3 regions of the Mesorhizobium sp. M0626 genome follow, and region 1 is predicted to be linked to each of the others. Evidence: predicted binding sites of a transcription regulator. Region 1 holds the regulator's gene; each other region holds the start of a gene.
The links. Region 1 encodes LexA, which represses DNA repair genes until DNA is damaged. Its sites were predicted from a motif close to TGTTCNNNNTGTGTTCNG; they were not measured.
Positions count from the first base shown of each region.

Region 2: the regulator LexA is predicted to act here: its motif matches at 4,362-4,379, upstream of NKI37_RS26515 (DUF3072 domain-containing protein).
Region 3: the regulator LexA is predicted to act here: its motif matches at 2,726-2,743, upstream of parE (DNA topoisomerase IV subunit B).

Region 1 covers NZ_JAMYQD010000001.1:74,036-81,640, forward strand. The annotation lists gene kynU (kynureninase) at 1-1,044, opposite strand, end outside; gene NKI37_RS00400 (GntR family transcriptional regulator) at 1,213-1,977, shown strand; gene lexA (transcriptional repressor LexA) at 2,183-2,980, shown strand; gene NKI37_RS00410 (ComEC/Rec2 family competence protein) at 2,974-5,430, opposite strand; gene arr (NAD(+)--rifampin ADP-ribosyltransferase) at 5,537-5,953, opposite strand; gene gltX (glutamate--tRNA ligase) at 6,415-7,605, shown strand, end outside.
Region 2 covers NZ_JAMYQD010000023.1:1,455-9,059, forward strand. The annotation lists gene NKI37_RS26485 (glycosyl hydrolase 108 family protein) at 1-36, opposite strand, end outside; gene NKI37_RS26490 (hypothetical protein) at 1-215, shown strand, start outside; gene NKI37_RS26495 (VanZ family protein) at 883-1,257, opposite strand; gene NKI37_RS26500 (hypothetical protein) at 1,969-2,214, opposite strand; gene NKI37_RS26505 (hypothetical protein) at 2,877-3,110, opposite strand; gene NKI37_RS26510 (nuclear transport factor 2 family protein) at 3,864-4,049, shown strand; gene NKI37_RS26515 (DUF3072 domain-containing protein) at 4,118-4,327, opposite strand; gene NKI37_RS26520 (NADP-dependent oxidoreductase) at 4,573-5,490, shown strand; gene NKI37_RS26525 (hypothetical protein) at 5,698-5,928, shown strand; gene NKI37_RS26530 (DUF982 domain-containing protein) at 5,928-6,170, shown strand; gene NKI37_RS26535 (PilZ domain-containing protein) at 6,356-6,640, shown strand; gene NKI37_RS26540 (Crp/Fnr family transcriptional regulator) at 7,038-7,605, opposite strand, start outside.
Region 3 covers NZ_JAMYQD010000005.1:102,566-110,170, forward strand. The annotation lists gene NKI37_RS07670 (hypothetical protein) at 1-167, opposite strand, end outside; gene NKI37_RS07675 (type II and III secretion system protein family protein) at 172-1,572, opposite strand; gene cpaB (Flp pilus assembly protein CpaB) at 1,651-2,556, opposite strand; gene parE (DNA topoisomerase IV subunit B) at 2,813-4,867, shown strand; partial or broken gene NKI37_RS07690 (FUSC family protein) at 4,970-7,040, shown strand; gene NKI37_RS07695 (DUF2336 domain-containing protein) at 7,045-7,605, opposite strand, start outside.

The sequences.
Region 1 (7,605 bases):
ATGGAGGAACGACACCTGGCTGCCGCGCTGGCTGCCGTCGCGAGGACTTTCCAGTTCAAGCCGGTAGGCGCCGCATCTGGCTTCGACGAGCTGGATAAACAGGTCGGTCAGCGCGATGCTTTTTCTGCGCACCGCCGCCATATCGACGTCGTTCCAGATATCGAGCGCGCCCTTGAGCGCCCGCATCGACAGCACCGGCTGCGTTCCGCACAGGAAGCGGCGAATGCCGCTGCCGACGGCAAAGCCCTGCTCGAAGGCAAAGGGCCGCGCATGGCCCCACCAGCCGCTGAGCGGCTGGCTGATATCACCATGGTGGCGCTCGGCCGCGTAGATGAAGGCCGGCGAGCCCGGGCCGCCATTGAGGTATTTGTAGGTGCAGCCGACGGCGAAATCGGCATTGGCACGGTCAAGTTCGACCGGCAAGGCGCCGGCCGTGTGGCAGAGATCCCAGATGATCAGCGCGCCGGCGTCATGTGCCTTGCGCGTCAGCGCCGCCATGTCGCGCAACTGGCCGGATTTGTAGTTGACGTGGTTGACCAGGATGACGGCAACGCTGTCGTCGATCAGCTCCTCGATTGCGGCCGCGTCGACGCCCTCCAGCCGCAGCCGCGTTCCCGGCCGGGTCGAGGCGACGCCTTCGGCCATGTAGAGGTCGGTCGGGAAACTGTCGCCCTCGGCAACGATGACCGACCGATCCGGCCGCATGCCGAGCGCTGCGTGCAGCAACTTGTAGATGTTGATCGAGGTTGTGTCGCAGACCACCGTCTGCCCATCAGCCGCGCCGATCAGTCGCCCGAGCTGATCTCCGAGTTCCACCGGCATGTTGAACCAGCCGGCGGTGTTCCAGGCGCGAATGAGGTCGTGCGCCCATTCCTGCGTGGCGGCCTGCTGCAGTTCGCTGAAGACGACCGCTGACGCGGCGCCCAGGGAATTGCCGTCGAGATAAATCACGCCTTGCGGCAAGACAAAGCGTTCACGCATGGAGCGCAGCGGATCGGCGGCATCCATTGCTTCGATTGTAGCGAGATCGGGTGTCGTGCTCATGATCCGGCGCCCCTCCATGGACAAACGCGCGCGGCGGAGCCTGCCGCCCAAACATGCCGGCGATCTTGAGTGGTCGCCCTTGAACTGTCAAACATTATATATAATTCACCCATTGAAAGGCTTTGATATATAATGATCCGCCCGAGCGTTTATGTCTGATGGATCACGATGCTGGATGACGAGCAGACCTCGAAGACGGAAGTGGCCTATCGCCTGCTCAGGCGCGATATTCTTGCGACCCGGCTGGCGCCTGCCGCGCCGTTGAAGCTGAGCACGCTGCGCAACACCTACGGCATCGGCTGGACGCCGTTGCGCGAGGCGCTGTCGCGGCTGGAGGCGGAACGGCTTGTGACCGCCATCAGCAACCGCGGGTTTGCGGTCGCTCCCGTCTCTCGGGCGGAGCTCGAGGATTTGGCGCGTGCGCGGCTGGTGGTCGAACTGCCCCTGCTGGTGGAATCGATCGAGAAGGGCGACCGTGAGTGGGAAGACGCGGTCGTTGCCGCCCACTATCGTCTCTCACGGTGCGGGTCTGTTCTCGACGATCCATCGGATGATGCGGTCGACGCGTGGTACGAAAAACACGATGCCTTCCATGCGGCGCTGCTCAGTGCCGCGACATCCAGCTGGCTGCTGCGCTTCAATGCAACGATTTCCGACCAATTGCATCGCCATCACCGCTTTCTGGGTCTGGCCCCGACGCTGCGCGCCGCCGCCGGCCGCACGGACGGACACCGGAAGGCCGTGGCGGCCCTGCGCGACGCCGTGGCGATCGAACACCATACCGCCCTGATGGAAGCGGCCCTCGATCGCGACGTCGAACGTGCGAAAACTCTGATGACCGCTCACATCGGCTACACGCTGCGGGTCTATGCCCAGAGAGAACCCCGCGCGGATGCTGCGCAGCCCCGTCCGAAAAGGAAGCGGCGATCGTAGCCGACGACGCAGGGCACTTTGTCTTCGTTTCACCCCGTTGCTGGCAACTGGGCGCAGGCGGCGCTCGCAGCGCCGAACGTTACGCTGAACAAAACGTCAACACATTCATTAAACTTTAAAAGGTTGCGGAACACAACTGGAACAGATAGTGTTTGTTCTGGGTTTGTTTTTTCTGATTCTGGTTTCAGAACCCTTGGGGGCCGCGATGCTGACGCGCAAACAACATGAGCTTCTGATGTTCATCCATGAACGCCTGAAGGAGAGCGGAATCCCGCCGTCCTTCGACGAGATGAAGGAAGCGCTCGACCTCGCCTCCAAGTCCGGCATCCACCGCCTGATCACGGCGCTTGAGGAGCGCGGTTTCATTCGCCGGCTGCCGAACCGGGCGCGCGCGCTGGAAGTGCTGCGGCTGCCCGACTCGATCGCACCAGGCCTCAACGCGGCGAGGAAGTTTTCGCCGAGCGTCATTCAGGGCAGTCTTGGTCAAGCCGGCCAAGGGCAAGGCGGCCAAGGACAAGGCGGGATGGGCCAAGGCGGGATGGGCCAAGGCGGTCTCGGCCGCCAGATCAAGGCGGGCTCGCCGTCGCGTTCGATGTCTGCCGGCAATGACGATGCCGTTTCCGCGATTTCAATCCCGGTGATGGGACGCATCGCCGCCGGCGTGCCGATCGACGCCATCCAGCATCAGACCCATTCGATCTCGGTGCCGCCCGACATGATCATGGGCGGTGAACACTACGCGCTCGAGGTCAAGGGCGATTCGATGATCGAGGCCGGCATTTTCGATGGCGACACGGTCATCATCCGCAATGCCGACACAGCCAGCCCCGGCGAGATCGTGGTGGCGTTGGTCGACGATGAGGAAGCGACCCTGAAACGCTTCCGCCGCAAGGGCGCCTCGATCGCCCTGGAAGCCGCCAACCCGGCCTACGAGACCCGCATTTTTGGACCGGACAGGGTGAAGGTGCAGGGCAAGCTTGTCGGATTGATCCGGCGCTACTGAGCCGGCTTGGGTTTGTACTTTTCACGCTGGTTGTAAGGCGGCAGGCCGCGCGCGTCGCGGGAGAAGCGGCGTTGCTCGTGCCAGGGGCGATACGGCTTGTCGACGGCGAACCGGATGGTTGGCGCTGCCGCTGCCGATTGCGGATCGAAGAAGACGGCGGCGCTGCCGTCGCGGGCCAGCTGTTTCTTCGTCACGACCAGGACCAGCGGGTCGCGGCACGGATTGTAGGCGGTGGCGTCATCGATGACGATCAGGCTCGCGAAGGCACAGGCCGGCCGCGCCGTCTTGCGGTCTTTCGCAAGAGCTACAATGGCTCCGGAAGGGTGTCGAGCGATACAGAGATCGCCGGTGCAATAGAAGGGCGAGCCGGGCGGCAGATCGAGCGGATCGAGATCGAACCGCGTATCTGTTGCCTCGAAAATCTCGGGCGGGATAATGGTTTCGGCCCGCAGCGCCCGTTTCCAATTGTCCGTGGTGAATTCGTTGGAGCGTTCGCGGTTGAGGGCGAGTTCGCCGCCACCGATCTGCATGGCCACCAAATGTGCGTCCTCGGATATGAGCACGTCGGGCGTAAGCACCTGCGGCACCGTCAACAGGCCGGCCAGCGCGAAAGGCACGGCCGCCAGCCTGAGCCAGGTGGTGGCCATGGTGGCGATGACGAGGGCGACTGCCACCAACAGCACCGAGCGGATGGAGATCAGCCCGACGGCGTCGACCGGCGAGCGCTCGGAAATCCAGGCCGATATAGCGATCATCGCCATCAGACCCTTGCCCATCACATAGAGGAACGGCCCGTCGGCGCCGAACGGCATCGCCAGTGCGCTGAGCACGGCAAAGGGCATGACGATCAACGAAACAATCGGCATCACGGCCAGATTGGCGATCAGGCTGAGCGGCGACACACGCTGAAAATGCCAGATGGCGAACAGCAAGGTTGCACTGCCGGCGATGATCGAGGTCATGGCGAGGCCGCCCATGGCCAGCGCGAATTTTCGCGACAGGAAGCCGACGAAGGAGCGCTTTGCCAGCGGCGTTCTCACCTTGTCGGCGCGGTAATCGGCCCAGCCGGCATAGGCGCCGACAAGGGCGGCGGTGGCGGCAAACGACATCTGGAAGCTGGGACCGACCACCTCGTGCGGCGACACCAGGATGACGGCAATGGCGGAGATCGCCAGATTGCGCATGGTGAGTGCGGCGCGATCAAACAGCACGGCGACAAGCATGACCGCCAGCATGATGAAGCTGCGCTCGGCGGCAACCACGACGCCTGAAATAACGAGATAGGCGGCGATCGAGACAAGCGCTGCCGCGGCCGCATATTTCTTCACCGGCCGGCGCGAAGAGAAAACGGGAAACAGCGCAAAGGCGCCACGCAGCAACGCCATGATGGTGCCGGCAACCAGCGCCATGTGCAGGCCGGAGATGGAGATGATGTGGTAGATGCCGGTGCGCCGCATCGCTTCGTTGACCTCGTCCGGGATGCCGGCGCGCACGCCGACAATCAGCGCCGCGGCAATCTCGCCTTCGGCGCCGCCGATCTTGCCCCTGATATGGTCGGCAATGTTTTCGCGCGCGTTCTCGATTGCCGAGGAGAGCCGTGCGGTCAGCGGCGGCGGTCCCTGCGTAGCAATGGTTTTCGGGTTGCCGAGAAAGAAGCCGCTGCCGCCGATACCGGTGAAATAGCTGTCGAAGGAGAAATCGTAGCTCTCCGGCCGCACCGGACCGGTCGGCGGCAACAGCCTGGCATAGCCGGTGATCAGGGAGCCGGCGGTCATATCGGCGGGAACGGTCCGCGCCGAGAGCCTGACCCGCTCCGGGGCGTAGCGCAGCTCGGGGTAAGCGGTCGAAACCACGTCGAGCGTCAGCCTGATGCGGCCGCTTTCCATCTGTTCGAGACTGACGACGCGGCCGGTCAGCCGTGTCTGAATCTCGGAGCCGAGCATCTGCGTTCCGGCGCGCCAGGTCTCGACCTTGGCGGCGACGACGCCGAGCGCGCACAGCATCGCGGCCATGCAGAACAGATGCGTCCTCGGCCGCGATCGCGTGGCGACAGCGCAACATGTCGCCAGCACCACAATGGCGATTGGCTGCGCAAAGCCCGGCTCGCCGGCCAGCGAGAAGTAGACGATGACGCCGGCTGCCAGGAAAACCGGGACCAGCAGGAAGGCGACGCCCCGGTCGAGCTCCGTGTCGGCAGCCACGGCAAGGCTGCGGCGGAGCGCGGGCCATGACGGGCGGCGAAGCCGTCTGCGCAGTCGGGCGATAGATCCGGGCGCTGTGACTTGCGCCGGCAACGCGTCACCGGGCAGCGCGGGCGCTATGCCGGGATGCGGCTCAGGCAGCGCGAGGGGCAGCGGCTCGGCATAGGGACTATCGGCAAACAGCGAGCGTTCGCTGACGCTTGCCTCGCCGCCTTCGCCTTCCTTCGTGCCCCGGCCACGTCCAGCCATCGGGTCTGCCCCTTGCGCCCCAGACCTCCTATGCTACATGAACGCGCAAAGCGCGAAAGTCCGTGCGGTCGCATCCACCGCGCCGGAATTGACCCGCCAAGGACGCTCAATCCTCAATCATATCCCGGCCCTCCGCCCTCAGGCGAGCAAGCCCATCGTGCATTGCCTTCAATTGTTCCGGTGTATGACCCTGCCATTCAGCGAGCTCCCCCAGGATGAGCAACGGATCACGGGAGCGGTAGGATTTCGTCGGATTGCCGGGAAATTTTTTATCGGTCAGGTTAGGGTCATCCATAAAAAACCCTGTCGGCTTTACGATGTAAATCCTTTGACGACCGTCACCCGTTGCAAGCTCTGCTCCCCAGATGGCGGCTTCCAGTGTCTGGGTGAAATAGATCCATGACAGTGGTTTACCTCTGAAATTGGAAGGGTGGCCGACGCTCAGCAGATCCCCGGGTTTCAAATCCGCCCGGGTACCATGGTAGAACGGATCACCCTCCGTATGGTCGGCGTTGCTGGTCATCGGGAGCCCTTCTTTCAATCATTCCTCCTTCGTGGCGAGACCGGACCGCACACAGTTGCTGTGTTCACGATAATGATTGCAGAAGGTCAATATGCGTGACCAAGCCAACGCTGTCACGGCGGCGTTGTAGTCGGGCAGTGCCGCATTCGTGAAGAAATGTCCGCTCGTCAGAGGGGGCTACCACCGTCGCAGCGATGTTCCAGGCACTGTGACGGACGCTGCAGCCGAATGAAACCCAGACATTGACGCTGCTGCCAAATGAGGTTGCGCGGAGGTGCGAACAGATTTTGTGCTACAAGGCTCCGGCGCCCGTTGACGCAACCGATAATTGCCGACGTGCCCCGGCCTCGTCCAGCCATCGGGTCTGCCCCTTGCGCCCCAGACCTCCTATGCTACATGAACGCGCAAAGCGCGAAAGTCCGCGCGATCACGCCCCGCTTTCCAAACTTCCCGAGAGTTCCATGTCCGACACGGTCGTCACCCGTTTTGCCCCCTCGCCCACCGGCTATCTGCATATCGGCGGCGCGCGCACGGCGCTGTTCAACTGGCTGTACGCCAAGCACACCGGCGGCACGATGGTGCTGCGCATCGAGGACACCGACCGCGAACGCTTCAACGAGGCGGCGACACAGGCCATTCTGGATGGGCTGACCTGGCTCGGCCTTTCCTGGGACGGTGAGGCCATATCGCAGTTCGAGCGCGCGCCGCGCCACCGTGAGGTGGCCGAGGAGCTGGTGCGCCTGGGCAAGGCCTATTACAGCTACGAGACGCCTGCCGAGCTCGAGGCGATGCGCGAGGCCGCACGCGCCAAGGGCCTGCCGCCTCGCTACAACGGCCAGTGGCGCGATCGTGCCCCCTCGGAGGCGCCTCCCGGCGTCAAGGGCGCCATCCGCATCAAGGCGCCGACCGAGGGCGAAACCGTGGTGCACGACCGTGTGCAGGGCGAGGTGCGCTTCCCCAACAAGGACCTCGACGATTTCATCATACTGCGCTCGGACGGCAATCCGACCTACATGCATGCCGTCGTCGTCGACGACCATGACATGGGCGTCACCCACATCATCCGTGGCGACGACCATCTGACCAACGCCGCGCGCCAGACGGTGATCTACAACGCGATGGGCTGGGACGTCCCGTCGATGTCGCATATCCCGCTGATCCACGGCGCCGACGGCGCCAAGCTGTCGAAGCGGCACGGCGCACTCGGCGTCGAGGCTTATCGCGCCATGGGCTATCTGCCCGAGGCGCTGCTCAATTATCTGGCACGGCTCGGCTGGAGCCATGGCGACGACGAGATCATGTCGATCAAGGACATGATTTCGTGGTTCGACATCGGCGATGTCAACAAGGGTGCGGCGCGCTTCGACTTCGCCAAGCTCGAGTCAATCAACGGCGCGCATATGCGCAAGATGGCCGATACCGAGCTGTTCGACATTTTCGTCGCCACTCTGCCATACCTCGAAGGCGGACCGGCTATCGCCGCCCGTCTCGACGATGCCAGGAAGGCGCAGCTGCTGGCCGCCTTGCCGGGCCTGAAAGAGCGCGCCAAGACGCTGGTGGAACTGGCCGATGGCGCGGCCTTCCTGTTCGTCGAGCGGCCGCTGCCGATCGACGAGAAGGCGGCAGCACTGCTCAATGCCGACGCGCGCGCG
Region 2 (7,605 bases), on a different contig from region 1:
AGGCGCTGCTGGATGCGGGTGAAGCCTCGACGGCACTTAAGGAAGTGCTGGCGCTGGTGCATCAATTTGGGCGCGGGTCCAGTGTCTTGGCGGGCGCGATCGACGACCTCATTATCGACCTGTCGACGCTATCATTGGCGCGCATGCTGGCTCGAAAAAGACTATTGAAGATCAAGTTGCTCGCACCTCGTCAGAGCGTCGGAGCGGCCAGCTAGAGATTGGTGGTCGCTATGAAAAACGTGTCGACCTGCTCGGTGCTCCGAGCGCATCGAAACCTCTCGCCATCATCGGTTCCGTACGGACGAAAGAGCCGCCTGACCCTGCGACCAGATGAAAGCTTGGACTTGCGGCAGACCGCAAGCAGTTGGAGCTTGAATTGCCGACACACTCTCAGGAACCGTTGCCGGGATCGCACTCCATTGGTCGTCGGCCCAGATCCGGCGCGCGTCGCTTAAGGTGCCGGTCGAATATGGCCAGCTTCGCTTCGTAGCCGATCCGCACTCTGGACCTGCAGCTATCGCAGCTGAAACCGGCAATCGTTTTCATCCAGGATCCCCTTCTCACCATTGGGCACGAACAGGAGGGGCATTGGAATTCTATCGGTACGTCGCGCAGTTCATTTGATAGAGGCACTGTGCATGTTCTCCTCAGCGGCATGGCCACTGCAACAAAGTAGAAGGAGAAATGTTTCCGGCTTCGGCCATTTGCGCGAAAGAATCGGACCTAAGTCTAAATGGTGAGCGGCCCAGAAACCTATTTCCCTTGCTATCGGCCTTTGCGTCGGAAATTGAACGGCAATAGCGAGGGTGATCGAAGGCGGCCCCGGGCGTGAGGCTGGCAAGTGGGGCCAAGACGGCGGCGGTAAAGCGGAGCCTGTGGCGATCAAATAACCGGTTCGCCTAGAATCTCGTTCACCCAGCTCATAGTTCTCAGCCCGTATGCCATTCCGGCGCAGTCGGCAAACCAGTCGAAGACACTCATGTCACGCCCTGTGACGCATTGAAGGATTTCAATCGCTGCGCCCGTTAAAGCAAGTAGAACCGCCAGCCGGACCACCTGTTGGGGCCAGCCGAGGCTACCCAAAGCTGACAAGGTGGCGAACGCGGCGGCGTGGTTGAGCTTGTCGTGATGAGACGTAAAGGCCAATCCGAGGGCGTGCAGCAGGTGGTCTGGCAATAGCGCGAGCAGCAGGACGACTGCCAACGTGGAGAGAAAGGCAGCCCTTGCCATGCTCTGATGAAAGCTGGACTGCGGCAATCTATTCGCAGCACTCCCGGTTCCTAGTTCTCGCTTCTCATACTGGTGCACTAGGAAGGGCTCCAACCTGCATCTGAGCTATGAGCGCGAACAACTGGCATGCTTAACAGGCCTCCTGATGTCATCAGGAAGTTCCATGAACAGCCTATGTCACTCTGGATGGTTCCATAGGGCGCTGCGAATGTCGCCCTCCATTGTGATGAGGCCGAGGGTTTCCTGCCGAAAAGGCGCGGCGGAATAGGCGAGCCGTTGGTACCGCTTGCGCCCAGGTGCGATGCGTATCGTGCTGGGCACGGCTGGGCGGGAGCGGAACTCTTCCAGCCTTGGCCCGGCTGTGCAGCCGGGCCGACGCCCTTCTGAATTCAATTATCGCCGGCGTCGCGGCGAACAGACGAAACCGCTGTTTAGTCTGGTCATTCCTGCCTTGGTGATCTCGCCTCTACATATTCCAATCCTAGACGCTAGGCCAGCAGCGGCCACTCGCGGCTGTCCATCAACAATCCCAAACATCAGGTCGCGGTTATATACAAAAAAGCCGGCCACCTTTCAGCAGCCGGCCAGTGCAAACAAGGAAGGGAACGTTGCACTGATGGGGCAGTGCACCGTCCGAAGCGTTTCCAGGCGACAATGTTCCCCCGATGAGAGAACAAAGAAGGCTTCACCGCCAGCGCACATTCCCCTTAGCCGCGCTGTATTGCCATCGGCTAGTCTCTAAAGGCCTTTAACCAGCCACGGATTGGTGTCGTATCCGAGGCGCGGCTTTTCCGGCGTTCGATCGGCCGGCAATTTGGCGGTTCCGGTCGGCCTGCAGTCCAGCTCGAGCACCTGCTTCTTGGCCGACTGCTTCGTAGAGCAAAGGTCCGTGGCGTCACTCACCACCACCTTCTTCTCCTTGGCAACAGCGACACCAGTCCCAGCGATCACGATCGCCGCACAAAACGCAGCAACTCTCATCATACTTCCCCACCGTTGCGCCTCCGCAAAAGGCTGAGCATGACGTTACGGCACTTTTAAATTAGCGCAAGCGAATATTAGCTGCCTAGTCCCTTCACATCGGCTCTGGTCGCCTCCCCTTGCTGCCGGCGCCTTGCGATACCGGCAGCGCGACATGCTAGGATGGGCGCATGCCTGCTCATGACCGGGCGGCCGCTGTTAATGACTTGAGCTTGACATGGCAGAAGGCTGCAACCGTCAAGTTTCCCAAGTCGTCGTGGCGATGAACGATCGCGTCGAGGATCGCTTACCAAGCGGCGTTTACTAAGTTCCGCTGGTCTAGCCCTACGCGATCACACCATAACCACGTGATGACAAATCAGCCATGTGTGTGGCGCGGCGGGCCTGTTCCGCTTGTGGCCGGCGCCTACCCACCCGGGTTCCCCAACCATGGCGTCGGCCATTTTCGCTCTCTCAGCGATTATAGACCCCTTGCTATAGGCCTATGTGTTGGCTGGATGGGGAGATCGCTGTTAGATCGCCTCGTTCGTTTGGATGTTTCGCTGGCGTTGGGAGGAGGCGCATATGTTCGCCAGCCGGCGGATACCACACCGCCCCACCGGTCAGGCCCAGCGCGCCCGCTGCAAAGTCCCGCAGACGGCTGCTGGGCCGCTGGCGGGCAGCGGCTACTTGCTGACGATCCAATCCACCAAGCCAGTTTCGATCAGCTCGAACCAATCGTGCACCAGGGCCTTGGCTAAATCGCGCCATTGACACTCAGGCGCACGGGAGACGGCAACAGTAGAAGGGTCGGCATCTTCCCAGCCTCGCGCCACGTCATCGCGATGACGTTGACGAAGGCGCATCAGCAAGGTGGCCGTAGTGGCCGCTTGAGCGATATCTATGGGCGTTGCAACCATCGCAGCCTCCCTCAAAGCGATGGCAAACCCCTCACTAGTAAGCCCGCTCAGACTCTCTCTGCAATCAAAAAAAGAGTTGTCCTCGCTCCCTGTTCTGTCATCGCAATGAAGGACGACATCTTCGAGCACCCGCAGCACACCTGTCGCATGGAAAAAGCTGTAGGCGTTTATAGGTGCTTGGGGAATCCGCCGTTTGTTTGCGTTGTGGAGCGGGACAAAGCAAGTTACTCACTCAGGCTGGCTACCGTGAAGCGGGGCACCAGCCCGACTTCCACGCGCTGCCGTGGGAAGCTGAACATCAGGGCCGTCAAAGAAAGGCAAGGTGGACGCGACGGCGCTCGCTGAACGCATTCGGGCGCCGGCTGCGTTCGCGTTCACACCCGGCGCTATGTCGCTTCTAGGCCCGCTCTGTCGCTATTTTGTGCGCAGCATATTGTGGGAACTCTGCCTCGGCCCACGCACTCAGTGGCTGACCAGAACGAGCGCATCATCGGCCTAACCGTTTAGGCTGTAGAATTTGTGTGTGCGCTCGTATCGAGATGCGGGTGATGTCGCAGCCGAAACGCGCTGCTTCCTTCTCGATCGCCCCATCAGTTTGGCGCCGATACCAGCACTGCGCATCTCGGCGTCGACAACCACATGGTCGGCCTACGCCCACTTTCCGCCCATACCCGGTTTGCTGATGGAGCGGGTAGATAGCCGCGATCTCTTCGAGCTCCATGGCTGAGTGTCGATGCCTATGTCGGCGAGGTGATGAGTGCGGCCTTGCCGCCGAACACCAGCCCCAACTGGGCAGTCGCATCGCTCGACATTACGGGCGATGCAGCCACTGCGAAGGTCGAGGACGAATTTGGAACCACAAGGTTCACCGACTATCTTTCTCTGCTCAAAATCGCAGGAGAAATGAAGATCCTTAGCAAACTCTACCACCTTCACTAATACGACCGTCCAGATCAGAGGCCAAATACCGCAAAACTGGCCAACCTGTCGTAGGTCTCCCAGCGCCTTTAGAGCTTGAGCTCAGTCCTTAGCGCGTCGATTCGCTTCGAGGCCTCGGCTTTGCTTAGATCTTCGGCGTAGCTTCTGTCGTCGCCCGCCTGCTCACATAATGTTTTCAAGTAGGAAGCTTGCGACGGAGTCATTGGCTCGTCTCCCGTCGTCCATTCGTCAGGATCCTTGCTGATAGTTTCGCTTTTGGCTCGGGGTGAAGTTTGCATGACGCTCTCCGTGTTGGGAACGGCACAACGTATTTGATCTGCTTTTGTTCCACATGCTTGAAGTGTGTGAAATTGCGAGGGCATAGGTGTTCACAACTGCAAGTTTACCCGTGCTGGAAGAATCCGACGAGATTGCTTAGCTTCCGCTCGCGGTCGCCAACGATGAACCCGACGCCAACTCTGCGCGAGACATCGAAAGATCCTCCGCGCCCGCAATTTACCCCAACGGTGAGGAGACAATCCCCATGAAAGCAATCGTAGCGACGGACCAGACTGCAGGAACGGCCGGGATGAAGTTGGTGGAGCTGCCCGAGCCTCAGGCGGCAATTAACGACGTGGTCGTACAGGTTCATGCGGCAGGATTCGTCAACACCGAACTGGAGTGGCCCTCGACGTGGGCCGACCGAGCCTTCCGTGACCGGACCTCTTCGATCCTGGGCCACGAACTGGCTGGTGTGGTCACTGCGCTCGGCTACGGCACCAGAGGGCTTTCTATCGGTCAGCGGGTGTTCGGCCTCGCGGACTGGCATCGCGACGGCACCCTCGCCGAGTATGTTGCCATGGAGGCCCGTAACCTCGCGCCGCTGCCCGGCGATGTCGACTTTACGGTGGGCGCTAGCCTGCCGATCTCCGGCCTAACCGCATGGCAGGGGCTGTTTCAGCATGGCCGCATCAAGGCCGGGCAGAGCGTTCTCGCGCATGGCGCTGCCGGTGCCGTCGGTTCGATGGTGGCGCAGCTTGCAAGGGAGGCCGGAGCCTATGTGATCGGCACCGGGCGGGCCGCCGACCGCCAGAAAGCGCTCGACTTCGGTGCAAATGAATTCCTCGACCTCGCAAAAGACACCCTTGAAGATGTAGGCAGCGTCGATCTGGTGTTCGATGTCATCGGCGGCGATATCCAGAAGCGATCCGCAACGCTCGTCCGCGCCGGAGGTATCCTTGTCACAGTCGTTGGACCAACGGACATTCGAGCTGCCGATGGCCTGACCGTTGACTTCGTCGTCGAGGCTGATCGCCCTCAGCTCTCTGAGATAGTGCAGCGGATCCGCGATGGACGACTGCGGACGAACATTGGCAAGGTTTCGAGCTTGGATGATGCCATCGGCACCTTCAACTCAACGGACCGACGCGCAGGAAAGACGGTTGTCCGCGTTCGTCCGTGAGAACTTGGGCGAGGAGGCCGGTCCTCTCTCCGTATGGCCGCCTCTGGCAGCTGACACGGTGAGGTGCAAATCAGCGCCTGTCGCGGGATTTAGCCATCGTAGGGCGGTGTTTGCGGGAACCTACTTTGTACGTTTCCGATTCTTGCCTTTTTCGGAAAGTGACCCACAGAATAGCTGATTGAGGTTCTATCTCTCTGGGAGGATGGGATGGACATTCAAGCACCTGTTCGGCCTACGCAGCAAACGGCCAAGGAGCTGGTCCGCGAGGTCCTGTTGGGCTCTCAACCCGGCGACATTATTTCCGTCAAAGCGACCATTGTAGCGGTCCGTGAGCGCGGCGGCGATCTTCTCGAAACTGACTGCCAGTTAGTCGAAATGATCGTCAAATCAGCCTCCGTTTGGGGACTGTTCATCGCCTTTGACGTTCGAGAGGCGTGATGCCCCACCGTTGGTTCAACCCTCCGGTTTATGTGAAGACTGAGCGCCCGGGGCTTCGCCTTGGTGTCAACCGGGTTGATGCCGCCGCCGAGGAGCTCCTAAAGTGGTCCAGTCGTGGCCCCAAGTGGCGGCTGGCGGCCGAAGCTTGCCTATCTGCGATGGATGGCAAAATGCCGGGTAATGACTTCCGGCTGCTGTTCGAAGCCGCGGCCGATGAAGAGGAGATGCTGCTGCCGGATTAACAACGCTATACGACGAGCCCATTCGGGTCTGTTCGCGTTGCGAATTCACCGGCGCAACGGGCATTTATGCTGTCCGTCTCCGTCGTCAAACTTTAAAGTGAGACACTAACGAGCGACGACCTAGATGGACAGTTATTCGCCGGTGCGCGTACCATATAGGGCCGCGGGTGACCGATGGAGGTCACATGGTTGATGAAGAGCATCGCCGCGAACGGAGGCAGCGGGTGCTGAAAGGCGCCTCAATCATCAGCGGAATCACAAACTCCGAGATCAGTTGCACCATTCGGAACCAAAACAGTGGCGGAGCTGAGCTCAAAGTCCCGGTGGAATCGCGTGTCCCTGAGCGGTTCGTGGTTTACGTGCCGACCGACGGCGTTGCCTACCAGGCAGTCCTGCGGTGGCGCAGGAACGACCGAATTGGGGTTCAATTTATAGGAACGTTGCCAAAGCCGCGTCTCCACTATGGCTGAGCTTGTGCCCGGGATGCACAGACCGGGGAATTGGACACTCTCCGGCGCTCGGCACGTGTTCCATGGCAGTCGCACTTTAGAGATTACCCCCCGGCGAAACTTCGCTTCAGGTCGACACGGTCAGAAGGCTTACAAAATCGCGGGAATATTCCTCGTCCAGATATTTAGCCGGAGCGCCCCACGCCTCGGCTGGTTGGCCAGTGAACGCGTCAAACACCGCTCAGGTTTCGTCGAGTCCCTCCTGAGGTCGTATCTTTGAGAAGCCATGCCGTCGCTAGGTAAGTCTGCGGTCCAGTTCTCAAGCGGTGATCGACATTCCTGTTGGAGTGCGGGTTCTACAGGAGATTCGGTTTTGAGGATCGCGAGGGCTCAACGGATCATGAGCGACCCAGCAGGATCAGAAACCGGCACCCGTCTGCGCAGCCCTTTGATGAAGATAGGTAGAGTCAAAATCTGCGGCGCGAACGAGCCCTGCCCAGTCGGTCGCATGAAAACGCGAGCCAACGGTGGATATCAGACCGTCGCGTCTAAGGTCCTGAAGCACTCGGTTCACGTGCACGGTAGAGAGGCCAAGTGCGTCGCCAAGTGCAGCCTGCGTTATGGGGAGATAGGCCACATGATCTTCAATGCGGCCTACCGAGCGAAGGCGAACAATGAGTTCGCAAAGAATGTGGGCCATACGCGAGTAGGCGTCGCGCCTACCGACGTTGGTGACCCACTCTCGATAGATCGCCGCATCGATCACCGTCGAGCGCCAAAACACTCTCGTTATCGAAGAGTGCTGGTCGCAAACGGCGCGAAGTTCGTCGTGCCGCATGAAGCCCACCCTAGCGGGCATGAGAGGGGTGAAAGTGCAATCCATGACCGACAAATGCAAACCATGCAGGTCGGGAATGTCGCCCGGAACAAAAAAGGAGGAGATTTGACGCTTCCCCTCCCCGGTTAGTTTGATCGACCCTATTAAG
Region 3 (7,605 bases), on a different contig from region 1:
GTGTTCTGGACGCCGTATTTCCAGGGATCGACCATCTGCATGGCCGTATTGGCGGCCTGTGCGTTGCCGGCGGCAATCGTCGGTCCCTCGGAGCGGACATAGTCGTCGCTGGTGCAGCCGCTGGCGAGGCCGGCGAGCAGCAGGGCGATGCATGATTCCACGCGCATGGCTTCAATCCTTCGGCAGGTCGAGGAAATGCCCGACGGTGGTGACCGCGGCCGGCTGTGCCGTACTGCCGCTGGCCATTGCCACTGCACGATTGGCTTCGGACGATTTCACTTCCTCGGTGTTGTTGAGGAAATAGTCGACATTGCTGGCCGGCTGCGTGCCGTCGGTCGGCTCGAGCAGCTTCTTCGACGGATCGACCGGCTTGACCAGATAGGGGGTGACGATGATCACCAGATCGGTCTCGCGCCGCTGATAGGATTTGGAGGAGAACAGCGAGCCGAGCACCGGCAGCTTGCCGAGGCCGGGAAGACGCGATGTGGTAATGTCGTTCTGTGACTGCAGCAGGCCGGCGATCATGAAGCTCTGGCCATTCTTCAGGTCGACGGATGTTTTGGCGCGGCGCACGATAAAGCCCGGGACCGAGATATTGCCGATATTGTAGGAGGCCGAAGCGTCGATCGAGGACACTTCCGGCGCGATGTCGAGGCTCACCAGCCCGTCCTTGAGAACCGTCGGCGTGAAGTCGAGGCTGACGCCGTATTTCTTGTAGCTGACGGAAATCTTGCCATTGTCCTCGGAGACCGGGATCGGGAACTCGCCGCCGGCGAGGAAGCTTGCCGTCTGGCCCGAGCGGGCGATCAGGTTCGGCTCGGCCAGCCGCCTGGCGAGACCACGTTCCTCCAGCGCCTTGATGGCGACGTCGATCGACAGGCCGTTGGACAGCAGCCGGCCGATGATCTCGCCATTGCCGGCTCCCGGCACCGAGCCCGGCTCGAGGGTGACGTCGCGCCCGCCAATGCCGTAAGCGAAATTGGCGCTGTATTTGGCGCCGAGATCCTGTCCGGCCTGGCGATTGATCTCGACGAAGCGGACGTTGAGCTGAACCTGCTGCGAGGACGAGATGTTGACCGAATTGATCACTTCTTCATTGCCGGAGAAGCGGCTGGCGATCTTGCTTGCCTTCTCGGCGGCGACCGCGTCATCGGCCTCGCCCGACAGCACGACGCGGCCATTGGCCGAGCCGACCTTGATCTTGGCGTCCGGCACGCTGGCGCGAATGGTGCTGGCCAGCTGGTCGGTGTCCAGCGTCACCTCGATGTCGACGGTGCCGACCAACTGCTTGTTCTCGTCGAACAGCGCGATGCCGGTGGTGCCGAGATTGTTGCCCAGCACATAGAAGGATTTGTCGGTCAGCGGATTGACGTTGGCGATCTCCGGATCGCCGATGACGATCTGATAGAAGGCGGCATTGGTCATGACCGTCTTCGGCTTGCCCTTGGCCACCTTGATCGACGCATTCGTTGTCGACGAGACATGGACGATATCGTTGTCGGCCTTGGCTGGCGCGCTGAGGCCGAGCATTGCGGCCGCGGCGAGGCAAGCCGCTATCGCGAGCGCCCGCATTGGGCGCAGTCCTTTCGTCGTCTGAAATGCATGAAGTCCCGACATCTGTCCCGTCCCTCGCCCGGTCCCCACCGGCAGTTATTGCTGGTCCCGCGCAGGAACCTGGTATTCTTCGACCTGCGTGCCGCGCGTCACGATGATCGTCTTGAATTTCGGCTTCTCAGGCTCCTTGGTCGCGGCAGTGAACAGCGCGCCGGCAGCGGCCTGGACGCCGGAGGCGACCGATCCGCCGAAGGACGAGATGGTGGTGACGCCGTCCTTGGCGGCCCCTCCGTCTGCGGCCGAGCGGAGCGACAGCGACAAGGTGCCGACGGTGCGGGCAAGCGCCACTTTCTGCGCGCCTTCGGTCGTCACCTCGATGGTGACGGAATTGGCGATCTGCGGTGTGGTCTGGCGCTCGTCGGCGCCCTGCCCCACGGTCAGCACCTTGGCGTCGGAGACGACGATCTCGGAGGTAACGGTCGATCCGGCAGCGCCCTGCGCGTTCTTGGCCACTTCCTGGATTTCGCCCGCATCGCGTGTCAGCACCACGTCGACCCGGTCGCCCGGCATGACGAAGCCGCCGACACCGGCGATCTCGTCGGTGCGGATTGTCACCGCCCGCATGCCGGGCGTCATCATGTTGGATAGCGTCGCGCGGCCGTTCGGCCCCGACAATTTGCTGATCAGCACCGGCTCGTTGATCTCGATCGGCGACAATACCACGCGGCTGCCTTCGGCGAGCAATGCATTGACTGTGGTGAATGCGCCCTGCGGCACCGAATCCTCGGACCATGGGATTTCGCTGAGCTGCGCCCGGTCAAGCTCCATGCCGTAACGCAGCGGCGCGTTGGCCACCACGATGGTCTTGAAGACGACCTTGGGGACGGCGGGCGCCGGGATCGACGCCGTTTTCTCTTCGGCATCGGCCTTGGCCTGGCTTTTCACCCAGAAATCCGCGGCAAAGATTGAAATCGCGCCGAAGACGGCAGCGATGCCAATCATCGTTATGGCCTTGCCCCTCACAACCAACCCCTGACATTCGTGGTCTTTTGTTTTGTTGAGGCGACGCTAGGCCGCTTTGTTAAAGATTCAGGAATCGCGCCCGCTCCGCACGGACCTATTTCCGCCGGCTTGGTTATCGAAAGGTTTTAGGATAAGAAGGGTTTAATCCCCGAACGTAACAGGAACTTCCGTCGCTTGGCGCCGAAAAGCGTGGCAGTATCGACGGGTGATTCGCGGCACGGATTCTATGGTAGGCATGGACGACAACAACGATCTTTTCGGCAATCTGGAAAAGCAGCCCCAACCGGCTCGGACACCTTCGCGCCCGGCCGACCCGCTGGTGCAGGCCACGAAGCGTCCTGCCGCGACCAAGGACGGCAGCGAGGGCTATAGCGCCGCCGACATCGAGGTGCTGGAGGGGCTGGAGCCGGTGCGGCGCCGTCCCGGCATGTATATTGGCGGCACCGACGACAAGGCGATGCACCATCTGTTTGCCGAGGTCATCGATAATTCGATGGACGAGGCGGTCGCCGGCCATGCCACCTTCATCGATGTCGAGCTGTCGGCCGACGGATTTCTGACCGTCACCGACAATGGCCGCGGCATTCCGGTCGATCCGCATCCGAAATTCAAGAAACCGGCGCTCGAAGTCATCATGACGACGCTGCATTCGGGCGGCAAGTTCGATAGCAAGGTCTATGAGACCTCCGGCGGTCTGCACGGTGTCGGCGTCTCGGTCGTCAATGCGCTGTCGGACCATCTCGAAGTCGAGGTCGCGCGCGGTCGCCAGCTTTACCGCCAAAGGTTCTCGCGCGGCGTTCCGGTGAGCGGGCTGGAGCAGCTCGGCGAAGTGCACAACCGGCGCGGCACCAAAATCCGCTTCCATCCCGACGAGCAGATTTTCGGCAAGGGCGCCGCCTTCGAGCCGGCGCGGCTCTATCGCATGACCCGCTCGAAAGCCTATCTGTTCGGCGGCGTCGAGATCCGCTGGAGCTGCGACCCATCGCTGATCAAGGAAAAGGACCAGACGCCGGCCAAGGCGGAGTTCCATTTCCCCGGCGGCTTGAAGGACTATCTCAAGGCATCGCTCGGCGATGATTTCCAGGTGACCCGCGAAATCTTCGCCGGCAAGAGCGAGAAGCAGGGCGGCCACGGTTCGCTGGAATGGGCGGTGACCTGGTTCGGCGGTGACGGCTTCGTCAACTCCTACTGCAACACAATCCCGACCGGCGAAGGCGGCACGCATGAGGCCGGCTTTCGCAATGTGCTGACGCGCGGGCTTCGGGCCTATGCCGACCTGGTCGGCAACAAGCGCGCCTCGATCGTCACCTCCGAAGACGTGATGATCTCGGCGGCAGGCATGCTGTCGGTGTTTATTCGCGAGCCGGAATTCGTCGGCCAGACCAAGGACAGGCTGGCAACGATCGAAGCCATTCGCATTGTCGAGACCGCCATCCGCGATCCCTTCGACCACTGGCTGGCCGACAATCCGCAGGAAGCCTCCAAGCTGCTGGAATGGGTGATTGCGCGCGCCGACGAGCGGGTGCGCCGGCGCCAGGAAAAGGAAGTGTCGCGCAAGAGCGCGGTGCGCAAGCTGCGCCTTCCCGGCAAGCTCGCCGACTGCACGCAGAATGCCGCCGCGGGCGCCGAACTGTTCATCGTCGAAGGCGACTCGGCCGGCGGCTCGGCCAAGCAGGCGCGCGACCGCGCCAGCCAGGCGGTGCTGCCGCTGCGCGGAAAAATCCTCAACGTCGCCAGCGCCGGCAACGACAAGCTAGCCGCCAACCAGCAGATTTCGGACCTGATTCAGGCGCTCGGTTGCGGCACGCGCTCGAAATACCGCGACGAGGATTTGCGCTACGACCGCGTGATCATCATGACCGACGCCGACGTCGACGGCGCTCACATAGCCTCGCTGCTGATCACCTTCTTCTACCAGGAAATGCCGAACCTGGTGAATGGCGGCCATCTCTATCTGGCGGTGCCGCCGCTCTATTCGATCCGGCAAGGCGGCAAGGTTGCCTATGCCAGGGACGATGCGCACAAGGACGAGCTGTTGCGCACCGAATTCACCGGCCGCGCCAAAGTCGAGATCGGCCGTTTCAAGGGCTTGGGCGAAATGATGGCCGCGCAGCTCAAGGAAACCACCATGGACCCGAGGAAGCGCACGCTGCTCCGGGTCGATGTCATCGACGCCGTGGCGGCGACCAAGGATGCTGTCGACGCGCTGATGGGCACCAAGCCGGAAGCCCGCTTCCGCTTCATCCAGGAACGCGCCGAATTCGCCGCGACGGAAGTGCTGGATATCTGAGCGCCGGCCGACTCTTCGTTTTGACGCAGTTCCGGGCGGAAAACCGTTTCAAACTTTTCCTGGAACTGCTCTAGCCTGCACTTCCGATACGGAGACCAGCTTGTGATCCGGGCGCGGCTGAAGAGCTACTTCGAAACCAGTTTGGCGGGCCTGACGCAGCCGACGCGCTCGGATTGGATTTTCGCCCTGCGCACGGTTTCGGCCGGTCTGATCGCGCTTCTCGCTGCTTACGCGTTGAAACTCCACCACCCGCAATGGGCGATGATGACGGTCTTCATCGTCGCCCAGCCGGTCGCCGGCATGGTGCTGGCGAAAGGTTTTTACCGGCTGCTCGGCACGCTGGCCGGTGGACTTGCGGCGATCGGCATCACCTCGGTTTTCGGCACCAATCCCTGGCTGCTGGTCACGGCGCTATCCGTCTGGATTGGGCTGTGCACGCTCGTTTCGTCGCTGCTGCGCAATCCGGAAGCCTATGGCGCCGCACTTGCCGGCTATACCGCGATGATCATTGGGCTGCCGGCTTTCGGCCAGCCGCACGTGGTCGTCGATCTCGCTGTCGCGCGCTGCGCCGAGATCGTGCTCGGCATCGTCTGCGCCGGCCTGACCAGCCGGCTGATCCTGCCCAAGCTGGCCGCTGACGCCATCATCTCCAGGCTGAAGCGCAGCATCCTCGACCTTGCAACCTATGCAGGCGGCGCTTTTTCCGGTGGCGACCCGGCGACGCTGGCCGGCCTGCACCGCAAGCTGATCACCGACGCCCAGATGCTTGCCGAGATGCGCGCCTATGCCCGGCTCGAAGCACCGAGCTTCGCCACCCGCGCCCATCCGGTCCGCCTAACCATCGGTCAGCTTCTCTCGGCGCTGTCGGCGGCGCGCGCGCTGCATTCGCATGCCGCGCCGAAAAACGCAGCGCTCATTCCGGTACGCTCCGAACTGCAGTCGTTGGTCAGCGAGCTGGCAGCGACGCCCGAGGCGCTGGACGACACGTCGCCCTGGGTGACGCGGCTCGACGCGATTGCCGGCAAGGCCCGGCAAATGCCCGACGCCTCGACCGATCAGGGCGACGACAGGGTCGGCACCATAACCCGCCTTACCATCGCCGCCGATTTCGCCGAAGCCTTCAAGCAGGTGCTGCGCGGCCTCGACGCCCTGCGCGCACCGGTGACGGGCCCCAGCCGGAGCAACAGGCAGCCGCCTGCGCTGGTGGTGCACCGCGATTATCCCGGGGCTTCGCGCAATGCCATACGCGCCGGCCTTGCCACGTTGGCGGTCGCCGCCTTCTGGCTGACGACGAAATGGTCCGACGCGGCCGGCACCGTCATCCTCGTTGCCGTCGTCTCCAGTCTTTTCGCCGCGCGGCCTGACCCGGTGCGGGTGTCCTGGGGCTTCTTCAAGGGAACGCTGCTGGCTTTGCCCTTTGCCTTCCTTGTCGGCCAGGTCGCGCTGCCTGCCCTGCCCGGCTTCGGCTGGTTCACGCTGTTTGTCGTGCCGATCCTGGTACCGACGGCGCTGGGCATGGCCAATCCGCGCACCGTCGGCGTGGCGACGGCGTTTGCAATCAATTTCCTCGCCTTCCTCAGCCCGCATCAGGCGATGACCTATGCCCCAGGCCCGTTCTTCGCCGGCTCGGCGTCGGTGCTGGTCGGCATCCTGCTGGCCATCGGCGTCTTCATCGTGGTGCTGCCGGTCGATCCATGGCGCGCGGCCAACCGCATCGTGCGCGCCATGCGCGAGGATCTGGCGCGGCTGTGTCTGCACGAGCGGGTACCGCGGCGTTCGGCCTTCGAGAGCCTGGCCTATGACCGCATCAACCAGCTGATGCCGCTCTTGCAGAATGCCGGCAGGAAAGGCGATGCGATCCTGGGCGGCGGGGTCGCCGCCGTTACCGTCGGCCTCGAAATCCTGCGCCTGCGCGCCGCGCAGCAGAGGCCGTCCACTCCTACCGACACCGCGCTCTCGATCGCCAATTTCCTGCGCGGCCTCGCGCGTGAACTGCTCTTTCGCGCAACCGGCGATCCACAGACAGCAACTGTCACTGTGGCCCGGCAATATGCAGCCAGCCTTTCAGAGCGCAGCGGCGGTGCGGATATGCTGCAGATCGCAGCCTCGCTGCGCATCATCGCCGCCGCGATTCGAGGATTTCCCGGATTTCTTCACCAGGGATCGTGGCTAGGGCGTCAGGCCGCGGCTATCGCCAGCGCATGCCCGCGCGCGTTTTCCCGCAGCGCGTCGAGATGGATCGACTTGACCAGGCCGGCGAGATCGCCCTCAGTGGATTGACCTCCGAGTTCCTTCAGCATCAGCCAGCTGACTTCCTGCACGCCGGCGAGGCGCTTGCCGTTGGCGACTTCGCGCCAGATCTTGAGCGCGCGCAGCATGATGCCATGGGTGGAAGCGGCAAGGCCGGCGCTGCGGAACAGCGCCTGCAACGCAACGTCCTGGCCGCCGGCGAGCAAGGCCCGCACCCGCTGCTCCGACTGCTGGCTGAGCGCAACCAGGGCCGAGCCGAAAAAGTCGACCTTGCCGTGGGCAATGGCACGGATGATGAAACTTGCGGTCAGGTCGCCGCGCAGGCGCAGATGTTCGATAAGTGCCGCATGTTCCTCCGCGCGCGTGCCTTCGACCAGCCGCACCGAAGCCTTGACGCAAGCATCGCGCGTGACGCGCTCGGCTCTGGCCGCCCCCATCAGCGCCATCACCAGCGGCGAAGCCTTCAGCGTTTCGCCGAGCTTGACCAG